Linked DNA regions of Pararhizobium capsulatum DSM 1112. The protein of the gene in region 2 interacts with the protein of the main gene of each other region in a pairwise test. Links are inferred from orthologs where the notes say so. Each region holds a gene or a part of one and is shown on either strand. Other genes may lie near its edges.

Region 1 (7,635 bases), 2.2 Mb from region 2 along the record:
CAGGAGCATGTCGATCATCACGAGCCGATCGCCGGCGCCCGCGAGATCGCGCTTTTCCCACCGATGACCGGCGGCTGAGGCCATGGCTCAGCCGACGATTTCGGTGCGGGTGCAGCGACAGGATTTCGACCTTGCCGCAGAAGTCGCGGAGATATCCAGGGGACGCACCGATATCGGTGCCGTCGTGACCTTCTCGGGACTTTGCCGGGACGAAGCCGGCACGCTCGGGGCGCTGGAACTCGAACATTATCCCGGGATGGCAGAGGCGCAAATCCTGCGCATCTGCGAAGAGGCCAGCGCACGTTTCGGCCTGCAGGCCCTGCGGGCGATCCATCGTCATGGCCGGATCGTTCCGGGGGAGAACATCGTTCTCGTCATCGCGGCCGCCAGGCATCGCCAGGCCGCCTTTGACGGAGCAAACTTTGTCATGGATTTCCTGAAGACATCCGCCCCCTTCTGGAAGAAGGAGATCGGCATCAGCGGCGAGGCCGGTGAATGGGTCTCGGCCAGGGATGCCGACGATAGTGCACGGGATCGGTGGACGGACGACTGACTAAAGCGCGTCGCGATCTTTCAGATTCGCTTCCTCGCTTTAGCTCTTTTTTTGCGCATGTCGTTGTCGCAAAACCGCTGCACACTTTTGCGCGACATGCTTTAAGGCTGAACGCGCTCCCGCCGTGTCAGCACCAGCAGCAGCACGAGAAAGCTGAAGATCGCGAAATCGCGCCACAGGATCGGCCCGTAGCCGCTCCACATTGTTTCCGCGAGCCCCATGAGAGCAGCACCTGCTGCGGCGAGAAGCGGCGTGGTCTGCCCGCCGATCGAGGCAATGAACAGCACCTTGACGCCGAAAACGAGGCCTGCGCCGAAATCCATCGTGCCGTAATAGGCTGTTGCGAGAATGCCGGCGATTGCCGCCAACAGGGCTGACGCGCCGTAGGCGACTACGAAGATACGGGTGGGGTCGATACCGCACAGCGCCGCCGCATGCCCGTCATCGGCAACGGCCCGCCATTTCCTTCCCCAGGCAGACCGGATCAGGAAGAGGTTTCCGGCAACGACCAAGGCCAACATTGCAGCAGTATTGATGATCTGGATCAATGTCAGGGTTACCGGAAAGCGCGGGTTCGCCCATAGCACCAGCGGCGAGTTCAGGAATGGCGGCAGCCAGATGGCGCGGGTATCCGCCGCAAGCCGCGACATTTCCATCAGCACGATCGCAAGCCCGAGCGACACCACGACGACAGTGTTGGGCGACTTCAGCACCACGCGCCGCATGACGCTTCGCCCGAGGAAGATACCGGTACCGGCGGTGTAGACCAGTGCCGCCGCAGCGCCGATTGCCAGCGACGCCGGCAGCACCAGCCAGAGCTTGTTCCAGGCAAAATCGGTAAACAGCAGGAAAATCTGCCCGGAAAACCCGAAGAGAGCACCGTAGGTCAGGTCCGCCCGGCGGGTGACCGCGAAGGCGATGGCATAGCCAAAGGCAAGCAGCGCGTAGAGCGCGGCAACGGGGACGGCATTGGCAAGCTGTTGCAGGAAATAGGCCATGGCGGGTCCCGTTGCGTTCGCGAATTATAACTTGTAAAAACGCTTTTACCAGTTAGAATTTACTCATGACCTTTTCCTGGACACCCCATCGGTTTTCCGGCGGCGCACTGGCGCTCGATGTCGCCAATTCCGTCGTGCTGCGCTTCGATCCCCTGCGGCGGATCGATCGCTTTGCCGACCCGGTGGCGATGGACAGTTTTGCCGGGGCGGCCGCAAAGTTCTGCGGCGAGCGATCTGCCTTGGGACCAATTGCGCCGGCGACACCGGCGCGGCGGCCGCATCTGCTTGCTCTTCGCGAGGCGACGGATCGTTATTTCCGGGCTGATATCGAAGGGCGCGGTTCGAACGATCTGCTTGCCGACCTGCTTTCGGCCATATCGGCCTCCATTCGCAACCAGCCGCATAGTGGTAGCGGCCCCGTTCCGCTTGAGGCGGCGACTGCGCATTCGGCTCTTCGCCTGACCGCTGCGACTGGCGAAAACCGGATGAAGATCTGCCCGAATTGCCAATGGCTGTTCATCGATCGGAGCCGAAACCGCAGTCGAAGCTGGTGCGACATGGCCGTCTGCGGCAATCGAACAAAGGCAAGCCGGCATTACCAGAAACGCAAGGAGGCGAACGCATGACCCAGAACCGCATTTCGCCTATCCGCACCATGACTTTCGGGATAGCGGCGATTGCCTGCGTCGGGCTCTCGGGCTGTCAGCGCGAAACCGGCGACGAACCATTGCAACTCACCGGCAAGATCTTCGTCTTCAACTACCGGCTCGCCTATGCGACCTACATGCTGACATTCGAGAAGAAGGAAGCCCTTCCCGAGGGTAGCTTCGTGGTCGCAAGCTTCGAGAACCCGGCCGGTGGGGCGCCGCTGACGCTGGAGCGCAAGGTCTTTGCAAAGCAGACCAAGATCGTGCTGGAAAGCCCGGATATAACCTGCGTGCACAAGGAAAAGCCTTACGCGGTGACTGTCGAGCTCAGGGGGCCTGATGGCGATATCCTGCAAACGTTGAAAACCACCGTGACCTCCAATCTCGATCAGAACGTCTTGCCGGCCAAGCCACTGGTCATCGGCCCGGCCTACGAGAAAAACCCCGAGGTCTTCAGGGATGGCAAGGTTCCCGCCCATTTCGAGACGGCCTCCTGTGCCTCCTGACGAAGAGATTGCCTGCCGACTGACCGAGATATCCGTCACTGCCGGACGTGGGGCCGATCTCCAAGTTCGATGGGCAACAACGGCAAAAGCCGGGACGTTTCCGTCCCGGCTTTCAAAATATAATCTTTTCAAGACCTTCGGGACAAAGCCCTTAAAGCGTGTCGCGATCTTTCAGATTCGCTTCCCACGCTTTAACTCTTTGTCGTTATCGCAAAACCGCTGCGCACTTTTGCGCGACATGCTTTAGAAACTGATTCAGCCGACGATCTCGGTGCCCGAGAACCAGTAGGCGATTTCGATTGCTGCGGTTTCCGGAGCATCCGAACCGTGAACCGAATTTTCGCCGATCGACAGGGCGTGGGTCTTGCGGATGGTGCCTTCATCGGCGTTTGCCGGGTTGGTGGCGCCCATGATTTCGCGGTTCTTCAGGATGGCGTTTTCGCCTTCGAGAACCTGAACGATCGTCGGACCCGAGGTCATGGATTCAACAAGTTCGCCGAAGAACGGGCGTTCCTTGTGAACAGCGTAGAAGCCTTCGGCTTCGCGGGTGCTCATCCAGACGCGCTTGGACGCGACGACGCGCAGGCCGGCGTCTTCGATCATCTTGGTGATCGCGCCGGTGAGGTTGCGCTTGGTCGCGTCCGGCTTGATCATCGAAAAGGTGCGTTCAATCGCCATTTGTGAATTCCCTTGGGTTTTCGTGGATTTTGAGGTTTTCGTGGATTTTGCGCGTCAATAGCCGCCCACGCGCCGCAAAACAAGGGGTGGCCACCGGATTTCGGCCGATCGCACCTGCGGAGCCGCACAATCAGCAAATTTCATCGGTGCCATCACCCAAAGCGATCCGATCTTCGGTTATGCTCCTTCGAACACAGGAGACACCGATGCGCGACCATTACCTCATGATGGCTGACTACAACGGCTGGGCAAACAGACTGGTCTACGAAGCTGTCGCCACACTGAGCGAAAGCGAGTTTCAGGAAAACAAGGGAGCCTTCTTCGGCTCGCTCTCCGGCACGCTCAACCACCTGCTTGCCACCGACCGCATCTGGATGCGCCGCTTCACCGGCACGGGCGACGCGCCGACGCGGCTCGATGCCGTCATTCACACGGAGTTTGCCGCACTTGCCGATGCGCGGCGGGCTGAAGACGAACGTATTGCCGGTTGGATCCGCGATCTGACGGAGGAGGATCTGCGGGCGACCTTTAGCTATACGCCCGTCAGCACTCCTACCCTCATCACCCAGAAACTGGCACCCGCGCTCGCCCATCTCTTCAACCACCAGACCCATCATAGGGGCCAGTGCCACATGATTTTGACCGCGCTGGGCAAGCCAAGCCTTTCGCTTGACCTCGTCTTTTTCCAGCGCACGCCAGAGGGGCGCAAGCATGCGGGCTGAGAGTTGCGTGGGCGTGCATTTGGCGTAGCATACGACCATGCCGCGCGAGCTTGGTAGGAGGAAGGGCAATGCCGGGACGATGCCGCCTGCCGATGATTGTTTTAGCCGCGCTGGCTGCTGTAGCACCAACGACGGCACGGGCGCAGTTCGTTGACGGCGTGACGCTGCACGCGTTTTGCCAGCCACCGAGGAATCCTGCCCTTGCCGGCTATGTTGCCGGTGTCCTCGACCGCTGGTCCCGCGATCTGCATCATGCGGAATTGGCGGATGTCGTCGATGCGGAGAACAATCGGCCGAAGAGCACGATCAGTGTGACGGCAAAGATCCGCGCCAATATATGCGCGCCCGATACGATTATCCTGCAGGAGCATATCGACGTTGTCTGCGCCTTTCTGGAGGCTAACCCGCTGGAGCTGGGGCGTAGCGCCGACATCCTGGTGCAGACTGCGACAGCGCTGAGATGGCCATGTTCTTAAGCGCTCTGTAACCATCACATACAGGCGCAATCGCAGATTGACGCTCTTTTAATGTCAACGGCTTATCCAATTCCATAACAAGGAAAACGGCGGCAAGGCCGCAAGATGGCAATATCAGCTGTTTCAGGGATTGAACCGATGACGAACCCCAAGCAGAACGCGCAGCGGCCGGCACGGACGGAAATCGACGCCGTGTTCGTCAGGATTGCCCAGGCCATGGCGAGCCTTGGCGTTTCTCCCCTGCCGCGCAACTATGCGCTGTTTTACGAGGCGCTTTCGGGACGCAATCCAGATCTTGCCCGCGAGCTTTCGGCACTCGGGCCCTCTCCCGATGCAGCCAAGATTGACGAACTTGGTATTCGTCACAATCTTGCAAGCCACGCGACACTGAGTGCCGACAAGGTTCAGGCGCAGGCCGTGAAGCTCCTGGGTGACGTTTCGGTGGCGATGCGCGAGGCCACCAATCGCAAGACGGGTTTCGTCCGCCAGCTGCAGGATTTTGCGCTTCGGCTCGAAAACGATCCGGTGGTTGCCATGTCGGACTTTGCCGATGCGACGCAGGCGATCCGTGATCAGGCCGCAGCGCTGCTGCGCGACGAAGCAAGCTTCTCTGGGCGGCTTACCGAAACCGTTGCACAGCTGTCTTCCATGGAAGGCGATATCGATGCGCTGCGGGCAGCGGCGACGCGGGATCCCTCAACCGGGCTTCCGAACCGTACGGCATTCTCGGCGCGGCTATCGGCGCTGTTTCTCGATGCGCCGCCGCCCACGGCCCTTGTGCTGGTGTCCCTTAACGGCCTGCGCGGCGTCGGCGAACGGTACGGCGTGGACGCGCTGGAAAAGGCGCTGAAGAAACTCGCTCCGATTTTCCGCAAATCCATCAAGAAGAACGACTTCGTCGGTCGTATCGGACTGGATGAACTGGCCTTCCTGTTTTCCGACGTCAGCGCCGCCAATGCAGAGGCAATCGTCTCGCGCATACGCGCTTCGATCGAAGCCATCGACATCCCCCTGCCCGAACGCTCGTTCACGCCGGAACGACTGTCTCTCTCGGCAGGCATCGCGATGACCGATGCCGCAAGTGGAGAGGCCGATCTCTTCAGCCAGGCGGAACTCGCGCTGCACGCCGTCAAGGCCTCCGGCCATCCGGGCCAGCTGGTGTTCTCGGCCGCCGTCGGCGCGAGATCGCCGCGCCTCTACTCTCCCCACGCGGCATAGGCCTTTTCACGAAGACTGCGGCCTCTGGGACACTTGCCTTCCGCGACAACATCGGCCAAAACGCCGGCCATGATCACGATCAACAATCTCTCCGCGCGTATTGCCGGCCGCCTGCTCATCGACCAGGCGACGGTTTCGCTTCCTGCCGGCACCAAGGCCGGCCTCGTCGGCAAGAACGGCGCCGGCAAGTCGACGCTCTTCCGCATCATCACCGGCACGATGGAGAGCGAGACAGGTTCCGTTTCGATCCCCAGGAATGCCCGCATCGGACAGGTGGCACAAGAAGCGCCCGGCACCGAAGAGCCGCTGATCGAAATCGTGCTGAAAGCAGACAAGGAGCGCGAGGCGCTGCTGACTGAAGCCGAGCATGCCACCGATCCGCATCGTATTGCCGAAATCCAGACGCGGCTCACCGACATCCAGGCGCATTCGGCGGAATCGCGTGCGGCCAGCATTCTCGCTGGTCTCGGTTTCGACCATGAGGCGCAGAAGCGCCCGGCCTCGTCCTTTTCCGGTGGCTGGCGCATGCGCGTGGCGCTGGCGGCCGTGCTGTTTGCCGAGCCGGACCTGCTGCTGCTCGACGAACCGACCAACTATCTCGACCTCGAAGGCGCATTGTGGCTGGAGGACTATATCCGCCGCTATCCACACACGGTCATCATCATCAGCCACGATCGCGACCTGCTCAACACGGCTGTCAATTCGATCATCCATCTCGACCAGAAGAAGCTGACCTTCTACCGCGGCTCCTACGACCAGTTCCAGCGCCAGCGCGCCGAGGCGATCGAGCTGCAGCAGAAGGCCAAGGTGAAGAATGAGGCGGCGCGCAAGCACCTGCAGTCCTTCATCGACCGGTTCAAGGCCAAGGCAACCAAGGCCCGTCAGGCGCAGAGCCGCGTCAAGGCGCTGGAGCGGATGGGGACCGTTGCCGCCGTCATCGAGGATCATGTCCATCCGATCCATTTTCCCGAGCCGGAAAAACAACCGGCCTCGCCGATCATCGCCATCCAGGGCGGTTCTGTCGGATACACGCCCGGCAAGCCGATCCTGAAGGGCCTGAACCTCAGGATCGACAATGACGACCGCATCGCCCTGCTCGGCTCGAACGGCAATGGCAAATCGACGTTTGCCAAGTTCATCTCCGGTCGGCTTTCCGCTGATGCCGGCGACATCCGGCTGGCACCGAACCTGAAGATCGGCTTCTTTGCCCAGCATCAGCTGGACGATCTCGTTCCCGGTGATACCGCGGTTCAGCATATCCGTCCGCTGATGCCGGATGCGCCGGAAGCCAAGGTGCGCTCGCGCGTCGCCCAGATGGGTCTTGCGACCGAAAAGATGGACACGCCGGCCAAGGACCTTTCGGGCGGCGAAAAAGCGCGCCTGCTGATGGGCCTCGCCGCCTTCGACGCGCCGAACATGCTGATCCTCGACGAGCCGACCAACCACCTCGACATCGACAGCCGCAATGCACTGATCGAGGCACTGAACGACTATGAGGGCGCGGTTATCCTGATCTCGCATGATCGCCACCTGATCGAGGCGACTGTGGACCGGCTGTGGCTGGTGCGCGACGGCACCGTGACGAACTATGACGGCGACCTCGAGGATTACCGCAGCGTCATCGTCGCCAGCAGCAGGACCAAGGGCGCCAAGACCAAGCCTGCAGACGAGACAGTGAACAAGGCCGACCAGCGCAAGGCAGCCGCGGAAAAGCGCGCCGCCTTTGCGCCGCTGAAGAAAAAGATCAATGAAATCGAATCCCTGACGGAAAAGCTTCAGAAGCAGATTCGGGCCCTTGATGCGGAGCTTGAGAGCCAGGAACTCTACGAAAAATTCC
Region 2 (7,568 bases):
CCGTGCGCTTTACGGCGAGCCCTTCCTCGTCGTTCTCGACGAACCAAATTCCAACCTTGATGCCGAAGGCGAGCAGGCGCTCAGCGAAGCAATCATGAGCGTGCGCCAGCGTGGCGGCATTGTCATCGTCATTGCGCATCGACCAAGCGCGCTGGCTGCGACCGACCTTGTATTGATGATGAACGAAGGACGAATGCAGGCCTTCGGCCCCAAGGATGAAGTGCTGGCAAAGATTCTGCGCCAGGAAAGCCGACCGCCACAGGTGGCCGGCGCCGCGAACCTCAAGGTCGTGGGTGAGGGACAGGATAACGCGCAATGACCGACATTCAGAACCAAGCGAAACCCGTCAGCTCCCGCCGGTCTCTCGGCCGTCACATGACGGCGGTACTCATTCTTTCTACCGCTCTGGTCGTCGGCGTCGGCGGCTGGGCCGCCACGACGGAACTGTCGAGTGCCATCGTTGCCGGCGGCACCGTCGTCGTTGAAAACAACGTAAAGAAGATCCAGCACCTGACGGGTGGCATCGTCGGAGAGCTTCTGGTCAAGGAAGGCGACCGCGTTTCCGCCGGACAGGTGCTGATCCGTCTCGACGGCACCACCGTTCGCGCCAACCTTTCCATCGTGCAGAACACGCTCGCCCAGCTCTATGCACGCCGGGCACGCCTGCTGGCCGAACAGACCGACAGCGCAAACTTCACAATCCCGGAAGATCTGGATGCGCTTACAACGGGAAACGCTGCCGCGGTTCTCGAAGACAGTGAACGCAAGCTTTTCGTCAGCCGGAAAAACTCCCTTGCCGGCATGAAAAGTCAGCTTGCCTCCCGCAAGGATCAGCTTGCCAACGAGACCGACGGGCTCACCGTACAGCTTGGCGCGATCGACGATGCGCTGAAGCTCATCGCCGAAGAACTGGAAGGTCTTGAAAAGCTCTACAAGGACGGCCTCGTTTCCATGCAGCGCGTCACCACCCTGAAGCGCGAACGAGCGCAACTCGAAGGTGATCGCGGTGCTCGCATCGCCGCCCGCGCCCAGGCCGCCGGCAAATCGAGCGAAATCGATCTTCAGATCCTGCAATTGGGCGAGGACCGGCGCACCGAGATCGCGAAGGAACTGACTGACGTCGAAGCCAAGATTTCAGAATATGAAGACCGGCGGATCGCAGCCATCGATCAGTTGAAGCGTCTCGATATCACGGCCCCGCTCACCGGCCGCGTCTACCAGCTGGCGGTCCATACCGTGAATGGCGTGATCAATCCCGGCGAACAGCTGATGCTCGTCGTGCCGGAGGCGGACAGCCTGACCGTGGAGGCAAAGGTCGCCACCCACGACATCGACCAGATTCGCGTTGGCCAACCGGTCGAGCTCGTCTTCAGCGCCTTCAATCAACGCACGACACCTGTCGTCGATGGGGAAGTGGTGACCATCGCTCCAGACCTCGTGACCGACCAGCGCACCGGCATCGGCTACTACCCGATCCGTGTGCGCCCAAAGCCGGAAAGCCTGAAGGCACTCAAGGGTCTGACCCTATATCCCGGCATGCCGGCTGAAGTGTTCATGAAGATCGGGGATCGGACCGTGCTGTCCTATCTGGCGAAGCCGCTGACCGAACAGATGCGGCATACTTTTCGCGAAGATTGACGCTGCTGCACTTTATACCTGCTGCATAATTTTATCCTCAAACCGAGATCGGTTTGAGGAATGACGCAGCAAGCGGGGCGAATGTGCCCCGTGCCATACCGCCATGCAAAAATAGGCGTGGCACAGTTAGCCGTCACCGGTATACGACTGTCGATTATGTCTTCCAAAAAAACCGGCTACATTTTCGTTCTTTTGGCGATCACGATTTTCTCCATACAGGACGCGATCTCAAAATATCTGGGCAGTATCTATCCGCCCGTTCTGATCACCATGATCCGCTACTGGGCCTTCGCATCCTTCGCGCTGGCATGGGCTGCGCGATCCCCGGGCGGGCTGCCGGTCGCCTTCAGGACCCGAAGACCGATACTGCAGATTCTTCGCGGTGTTCTCCTGGCGGTGCAGATTGTTATCGTCATCACCTCGTTTGCGCAGGTGGGCCTTGCCCATTCGCAGGCAATCTTTTCTTCCGGACCGATCTTCGTTGCCCTGTTGTCGATGCCGATCCTCGGCGAACGGGTGGGCTGGCGCCGCTGGACAGCGATCATCGTCGGACTGCTCGGCGTGTTGCTGATTCTGAAACCGGATGGCACGAATTTTGACCTCAAGGTGCTGATCCCGATTTCCTCCGCATTGATCTTTGCCTTCTACGTCATCGCTACCAGGCTGGTGAGCCACGATGACTCCTCGACGACCAGCTTCCTCTACACCGGCGTTGCCGGGGCCGCCGTGATCAGCCTCGTCGGTCCGTTCTACTGGACGCCCCTTGCGCCGGGCGACTGGGTCTGGATGATCCTGCTGTGCATTACCGGCACGACAAGCCACTTCAGCCTGATCAAGGCGTACGAGCATCTGGACGCGGCAGAGGTCCAGCCCCTCACCTATCTCCAGCTTGTCTATGCATCGATTATCGGTGTTTCGGTGTTCGGCGAAACCCTGAACCTCAACGTGATCGCCGGCTCCACAATCGTCGTGGCGGCCGGCATATTCACCATCTGGCGTGAAGCGGTCGTGGCGCGCCGAAACGCCAAGGTTGCGGCCAGAGGCCCGACCCAGCCTCTCTCCTGACAAGAGGCGTCACGAATTGGCGGGGAGTGTCCAGTCGATCGGCGGGTAGCCGTTCGACACGAGAAATGCGTTCGCCTTGGAGAAAGGTCGGCTGCCGAAGAAACCGTTGTGCGCCGATAGCGGCGAGGGATGCGGCGACTTCAAGATCAGATGGCGGGATTGGTCGACGAACGCGGCCTTCTTCTGGGCGTAGGCGCCCCACAGGATGAAGACAACCGAATGAGGCTGCTCGTTGACAGCGCGAATGATCGCGTCGGTAAAACGCTCCCATCCCTTTCCCTGGTGCGACGCAGCCATGGATCGCTCAACCGTCAGGACGCTGTTGAGCAGGAGCACGCCCTGCTTGGCCCAATGTTCCAGGAAGCCATGACCGGCAGGTTTTATGTCAAGATCGCTCTGCAGTTCCTTGAAGATGTTGACCAGCGACGGCGGAGGGCGCACGCCGGGCAAAACGCTGAAGGACAATCCATGGGCCTGTCCCTCGCCATGATAAGGATCCTGGCCAAGGACGACGACACGAACCTTGTCCAGCGGCGTCAGGTCGAGTGCCCGGAAATACTCGGAGCCTCTGGGGAATATGGCTTTGCCTTGCGCCTTCTCTTCCTGGAGAAAAGATTTCAGACCCACCATGTAGGGTTGTGAAAATTCCCCGAAAAGTGCCACCTTCCAACTCTCCTCCAAACGCACAGCCGTTTCCATGGCTAAACCTCCCCGCCCACACGCTAAAACAGATGGGATCTTAGTGCGGGGCAACGATCTGGCAAGAGAATGCTGCCGAAGGCCTTACAAAATATCCACAAATCCTGATTTTCTAAATCAACTTGAAACGGCCAGATTCACGCGATTTTAATACAAATCAAAGACCAATTTCTCGCAAACCGCGCAAAATAGGGGAAATCGCAGGCACAATTTCGCAGATAGATTTTAATCAAACTTTTACTAAATTATACCAATAGTTGTATTCTAAGTCGACACCGTCCACAACTCTGACGTAGCGGCTTGGCAAGCGCCCGCACCCGATAGCTCCTGTTATCGAGGATAACAGGAGCGCAATGAGAGCAGTTAGAGAACAATCCGGCAGCTTGCCAACCGCATGCGCATAAACCTCGGGTGAGGCCTGAGGAACACCCCCGGTCAATCTTTTTGGAGGCCACAATGAGCATGCATCTTCCCGGATTTGGCGGGGACTCACGCGCGATCCTCGCTGCGATGGACAAGTCACAGGCAATCATCGAATTCGATCTGCAGGGCAATATCCTGACAGCCAATGCCAATTTCTGCGGTGCACTTGGCTATACGCTGGCGGAAATCAAAGGCAAGCATCACCGCATCTTCGTCGATCCGACGGAAGCGGCGAGCCCCGAGTATCGCGAGTTTTGGGATAGGCTTGCCCGTGGCGAGTTCCAGAGCCATCAATATCGCCGTATCACCAAGAGCGGCCGCGACATCTGGATCGAAGCCTCCTACAATCCCGTCTTCCGCGGAAACAAACCCTATAAGGTCGTCAAATTCGCGACCGACATCACCGAGGTAAAGATCAAGGCAACGGAAGATGCCGGCAAACTCCGCGCCGTCTCCCGTTCTCAAGCGGTCATCGAATTCACGCCGACCGGTGAAATCCTGACCGCCAATGAAAACTTCTGCGGCGCGCTGGGTTACCAGCTGTCCGAGATCAAGGGACAGCACCACCGAATTTTCTGCGATCCGGCCTATGTCGCAAGCGAGGACTACAGGCAATTCTGGGAACGGCTGGCCCGCGGCGAATTCCTGTCCAACGAGTTCGTCCGCTACGGCAAGGGCGGCAAGGAAATCTGGATCCAGGCGAGCTACAACCCAATCCTCGACATCCACGGCAAGGTGTTCAAGGTTGTGAAGTTCGCGACCGATGTCACCGAACGGATGGGTGCGGTTTCCGCCCTTGCTTCAGCGATGCAGGGACTTGCCGATGGTGATCTGACACAGGTGCTCGACAAGCCTTTCGTGCCGACAATGGAAAAGCTTCGCCACGATTTCAACGATGCCGTGGCCAAGCTTCGCAGCGCCCTGCAATCCGTGGGCCGCAATGCGCAGGCGATCGCAGCCGGCTCCGGCGAGATCCGCTCCGCGGCCGACGATCTGGCCAAGCGCACGGAACGCCAGGCGGCCTCGGTCGAAGAAACCGCCGCTGCCCTTGAGGAAATCACAACGACCGTCGCGGATTCGAGCCGTCGCGCGGAAGAAGCCGGACACCTCGTCGCCGCCACCCGCGACAATGCGGAACGGTCAGGTGCGGTGGTTCGCAGCGCCGTCGCTGCCATGAGCCAGATCGAGGATTCCTCACGGGGGATTTCCAACATCATCGGCGTAATCGACGACATCGCGTTCCAGACAAATCTGCTTGCGTTGAATGCCGGCGTCGAAGCCGCGCGTGCCGGGGAAGCAGGCAAGGGGTTTGCCGTTGTCGCCCAGGAAGTTCGGGAACTCGCACAGCGCTCCGCAACGGCCGCCAAGGAAATCAAGGCCCTGATCCACACCTCCGGCGAGCACGTCAAGAACGGCGTCGCCCTGGTTGGCGAAACCGGCAAGGCGCTGGAGCTCATTGTTTCCCAGGTCGGGAATATCAACACCAACGTCGTCGCGATTGTCGGTGGCGCGCGCGAACAGGCGACGGGCCTTCAGGAAATCAACCACTCGGTCAATGCCATGGATCAGGGCACGCAGCAGAACGCGGCCATGGTCGAGCAGCAGACGGCCGCAAGCCATTCGCTGGCTCGGGAAGCCGAAGCGCTCTTTGCGATGCTCGGCCAGTTCCGTGTCGGCAAAGGCGGCAGTTCGGGCCCTGTCGCTGCCGACGCTGGTCGCAACCGACCGGTCGCCTCGCCTGCTCGCCGCATGACGGCGCAGGTCAGCCACGCCTTTTCCGGAAATGCCGCAAAAGCCGAGCAGAGCTGGGAAGAATTCTAAGCCTTCAATCGTGTTGAAAGGATACGCGGCGCCCCAACAGTGGGCGCCGTTTTCGTTGGGTTGCGCACAATCTTTACCGGAATGATGCCGACGATCATTTTCCGTGCCGCTCCATGGCCTGTTCCTGCTATCGGATGTCGCGAAACGGATGGACGGGCGGGCAGCCGCCGCGCTAGCTTCAGTCGCAATCCGGCGCCAGCCAATCCGTCCGGGCAGACCCGCAATTGAGAGACCGATTTCGATGAAAAGCTATGTGCTGACCGTATCCTGCAAATCCACCCGCGGCATCGTTGCGGCCATCACCGGTTACCTCGCCGACAAGGGCTGTTATATCACCGACAGCTCCCAGTTCGACGATCTCGAAACCGGCCTCTTCTTCATGCGCCTCACCTTCATCAGCCAGGAAGGCGCGACGATGGACGAGCTTCAGGAAGGGTTTGCAGCCGTCAATACCCGCTTCGGCATGCAGTCGCAGATCCACGACAGCGAGCACCGCATGAAGGTGCTTCTGATGGTGTCGCGCTTCGGCCACTGCCTCAACGACCTGCTCTATCGCTGGAAGATCGGCGCTTTGCCGATCGAGATCGTCGGCGTCGTCTCCAACCACTTCGAATACCAGAAGGTCATCGTCAACCACGACATCCCCTTCCACCACATCAAGGTGACAAAGGAAAACAAGCCGCAGGCCGAAGCCCGCCTGATGGAGATCGTCGAGCAATCCGAAGCCGAACTGATCGTGCTCGCCCGCTACATGCAGGTGTTGTCGGACGCCGTCTGCAAGAAGATGTCGGGACGCATCATCAACATCCACCACTCGTTCCTGCCGAGCTTCAAGGGTGCCAACCCCTACAAACAGGCCTACGAGCGCGGCGTGAAGCTGATCGGCGCGACTGCGCACTACGTCACCGAAGATCTCGACGAAGGTCCGATCATCGAGCAGGACATCGCCCGCATTACACATGCGCAGTCGCCGGAAGACTATGTTTCGATCGGTCGCGATGTCGAAAGCCAGGCGCTGGCGCGTGCCGTGCACGCCCATATCCACCACCGCGTGTTCATGAACGGCAACCGCACCATCGTCTTCCCGGCAAGCCCCGGTTCCTACGCCTCGGAACGCATGGGTTGACCGCGCCAGATTACGCAAGCGCGTTCCACAGCTACACGGGCACGACCGCCGATGCCGTCAGGCGTTTGGATCATCCCGCTGGACGCCATAACTTGCTCTGGCAACGGGTGACGCAATCGGTCGTGCAGTATGAGGTTTATGTCGTAGACAGGCTCTAGTTGCCACGCAGCAAACTCTAAAATCAGGCCAAAATTCCAATCAGGATTGCACGCAATGGCAGAGTTCCCGCAAAAGGCAAATGTCGTCATCATCGGACTGGGAGGCATCGTCGGTGCCTCGATTGCCCATCACCTGATCGAGCGGGGATGGGACGACATCGTGGGCATCGACAAGTCCGGTATCCCGACCGATATCGGTTCCACCGCCCACGCCTCCGACTTCTGCTACACGACAAGCCACGACTATCTCTCGGTTTGGACAACGCAATACTCGATCGATTTCTACGAGAAGATGGGCCACTACGCCCGCATCGGCGGCCTCGAAGTTGTCCGCACCGGCGATGACACCTGGATGGAAGAGATCAAGCGCAAGCTCTCCTCCGCCAAGGCTTTCGGCACCCGCGCCCATTACGTCTCGCCTTCCGAAATCAAGGCCATGTTCCCGCTGATCGAGGAAGATCAGGTCATGGGCGGCATGTTCGATCCCGATGCCGGCCTCGTCATTCCCCGTTCGCAGACCGTTGCCGGCAAGTTGGTGGACGCAGCGGAAAAGTCCGGCAAGCTGCAGATGTTCGGCAATACACCGGCCAAATCGCTGATAACAGAAGGCGGCCGCATCAAGGGTGTCGTCACGCATC

Evidence for each region.
Region 1: the proteins of ung (region 2) and ndk interact in binary tests that used the Escherichia coli proteins (3 or more experiments, as listed by UniProt). The link is inferred for Pararhizobium capsulatum DSM 1112 from one-to-one orthologs.

What each region holds. Positions count from the first base shown.
Region 1 is NZ_JAUSVF010000001.1:1,975,251-1,982,885, reverse strand. What follows is about bases 1,672-4,599. They hold ndk (nucleoside-diphosphate kinase), read right to left. Parts: upstream 3,383-4,599; coding sequence 2,960-3,382; downstream 1,672-2,959. Other genes in these bases: QO002_RS09485 (Rap1a/Tai family immunity protein), read left to right, coding at 4,173-4,580; QO002_RS09490 (DinB family protein), read left to right, coding at 3,589-4,104; QO002_RS09500 (hypothetical protein), read left to right, coding at 2,207-2,704; QO002_RS09505 (CGNR zinc finger domain-containing protein), read left to right, coding at 1,672-2,177. Also shown: moaD (molybdopterin converting factor subunit 1), read left to right, coding at 1-78; QO002_RS09515 (molybdenum cofactor biosynthesis protein MoaE), read left to right, coding at 83-553; QO002_RS09510 (branched-chain amino acid ABC transporter permease), read right to left, coding at 655-1,551; more of QO002_RS09505, read left to right, coding at 1,617-1,671; QO002_RS09480 (GGDEF domain-containing protein), read left to right, coding at 4,719-5,798; QO002_RS09475 (ABC-F family ATP-binding cassette domain-containing protein), read left to right, coding at 5,868-7,635. UniProt on the Escherichia coli protein: Major role in the synthesis of nucleoside triphosphates other than ATP. The ATP gamma phosphate is transferred to the NDP beta phosphate via a ping-pong mechanism, using a phosphorylated active-site intermediate.
Region 2 is NZ_JAUSVF010000001.1:4,218,136-4,225,703, forward strand. Bases 1,558-4,418 are described here. They hold ung (uracil-DNA glycosylase), read right to left. Parts: upstream 3,403-4,418; coding sequence 2,713-3,402; downstream 1,558-2,712. Other genes in these bases: QO002_RS20260 (HlyD family type I secretion periplasmic adaptor subunit), read left to right, coding at 1,558-1,638; QO002_RS20265 (DMT family transporter), read left to right, coding at 1,795-2,703; QO002_RS20275 (methyl-accepting chemotaxis protein), read left to right, coding at 3,865-4,418. Outside these bases: QO002_RS20255 (type I secretion system permease/ATPase), read left to right, coding at 1-319; more of QO002_RS20260, read left to right, coding at 316-1,557; more of QO002_RS20275, read left to right, coding at 4,419-5,646; purU (formyltetrahydrofolate deformylase), read left to right, coding at 5,888-6,772; QO002_RS20285 (GcvT family protein), read left to right, coding at 6,986-7,568. UniProt on the Escherichia coli protein: Excises uracil residues from the DNA which can arise as a result of misincorporation of dUMP residues by DNA polymerase or due to deamination of cytosine.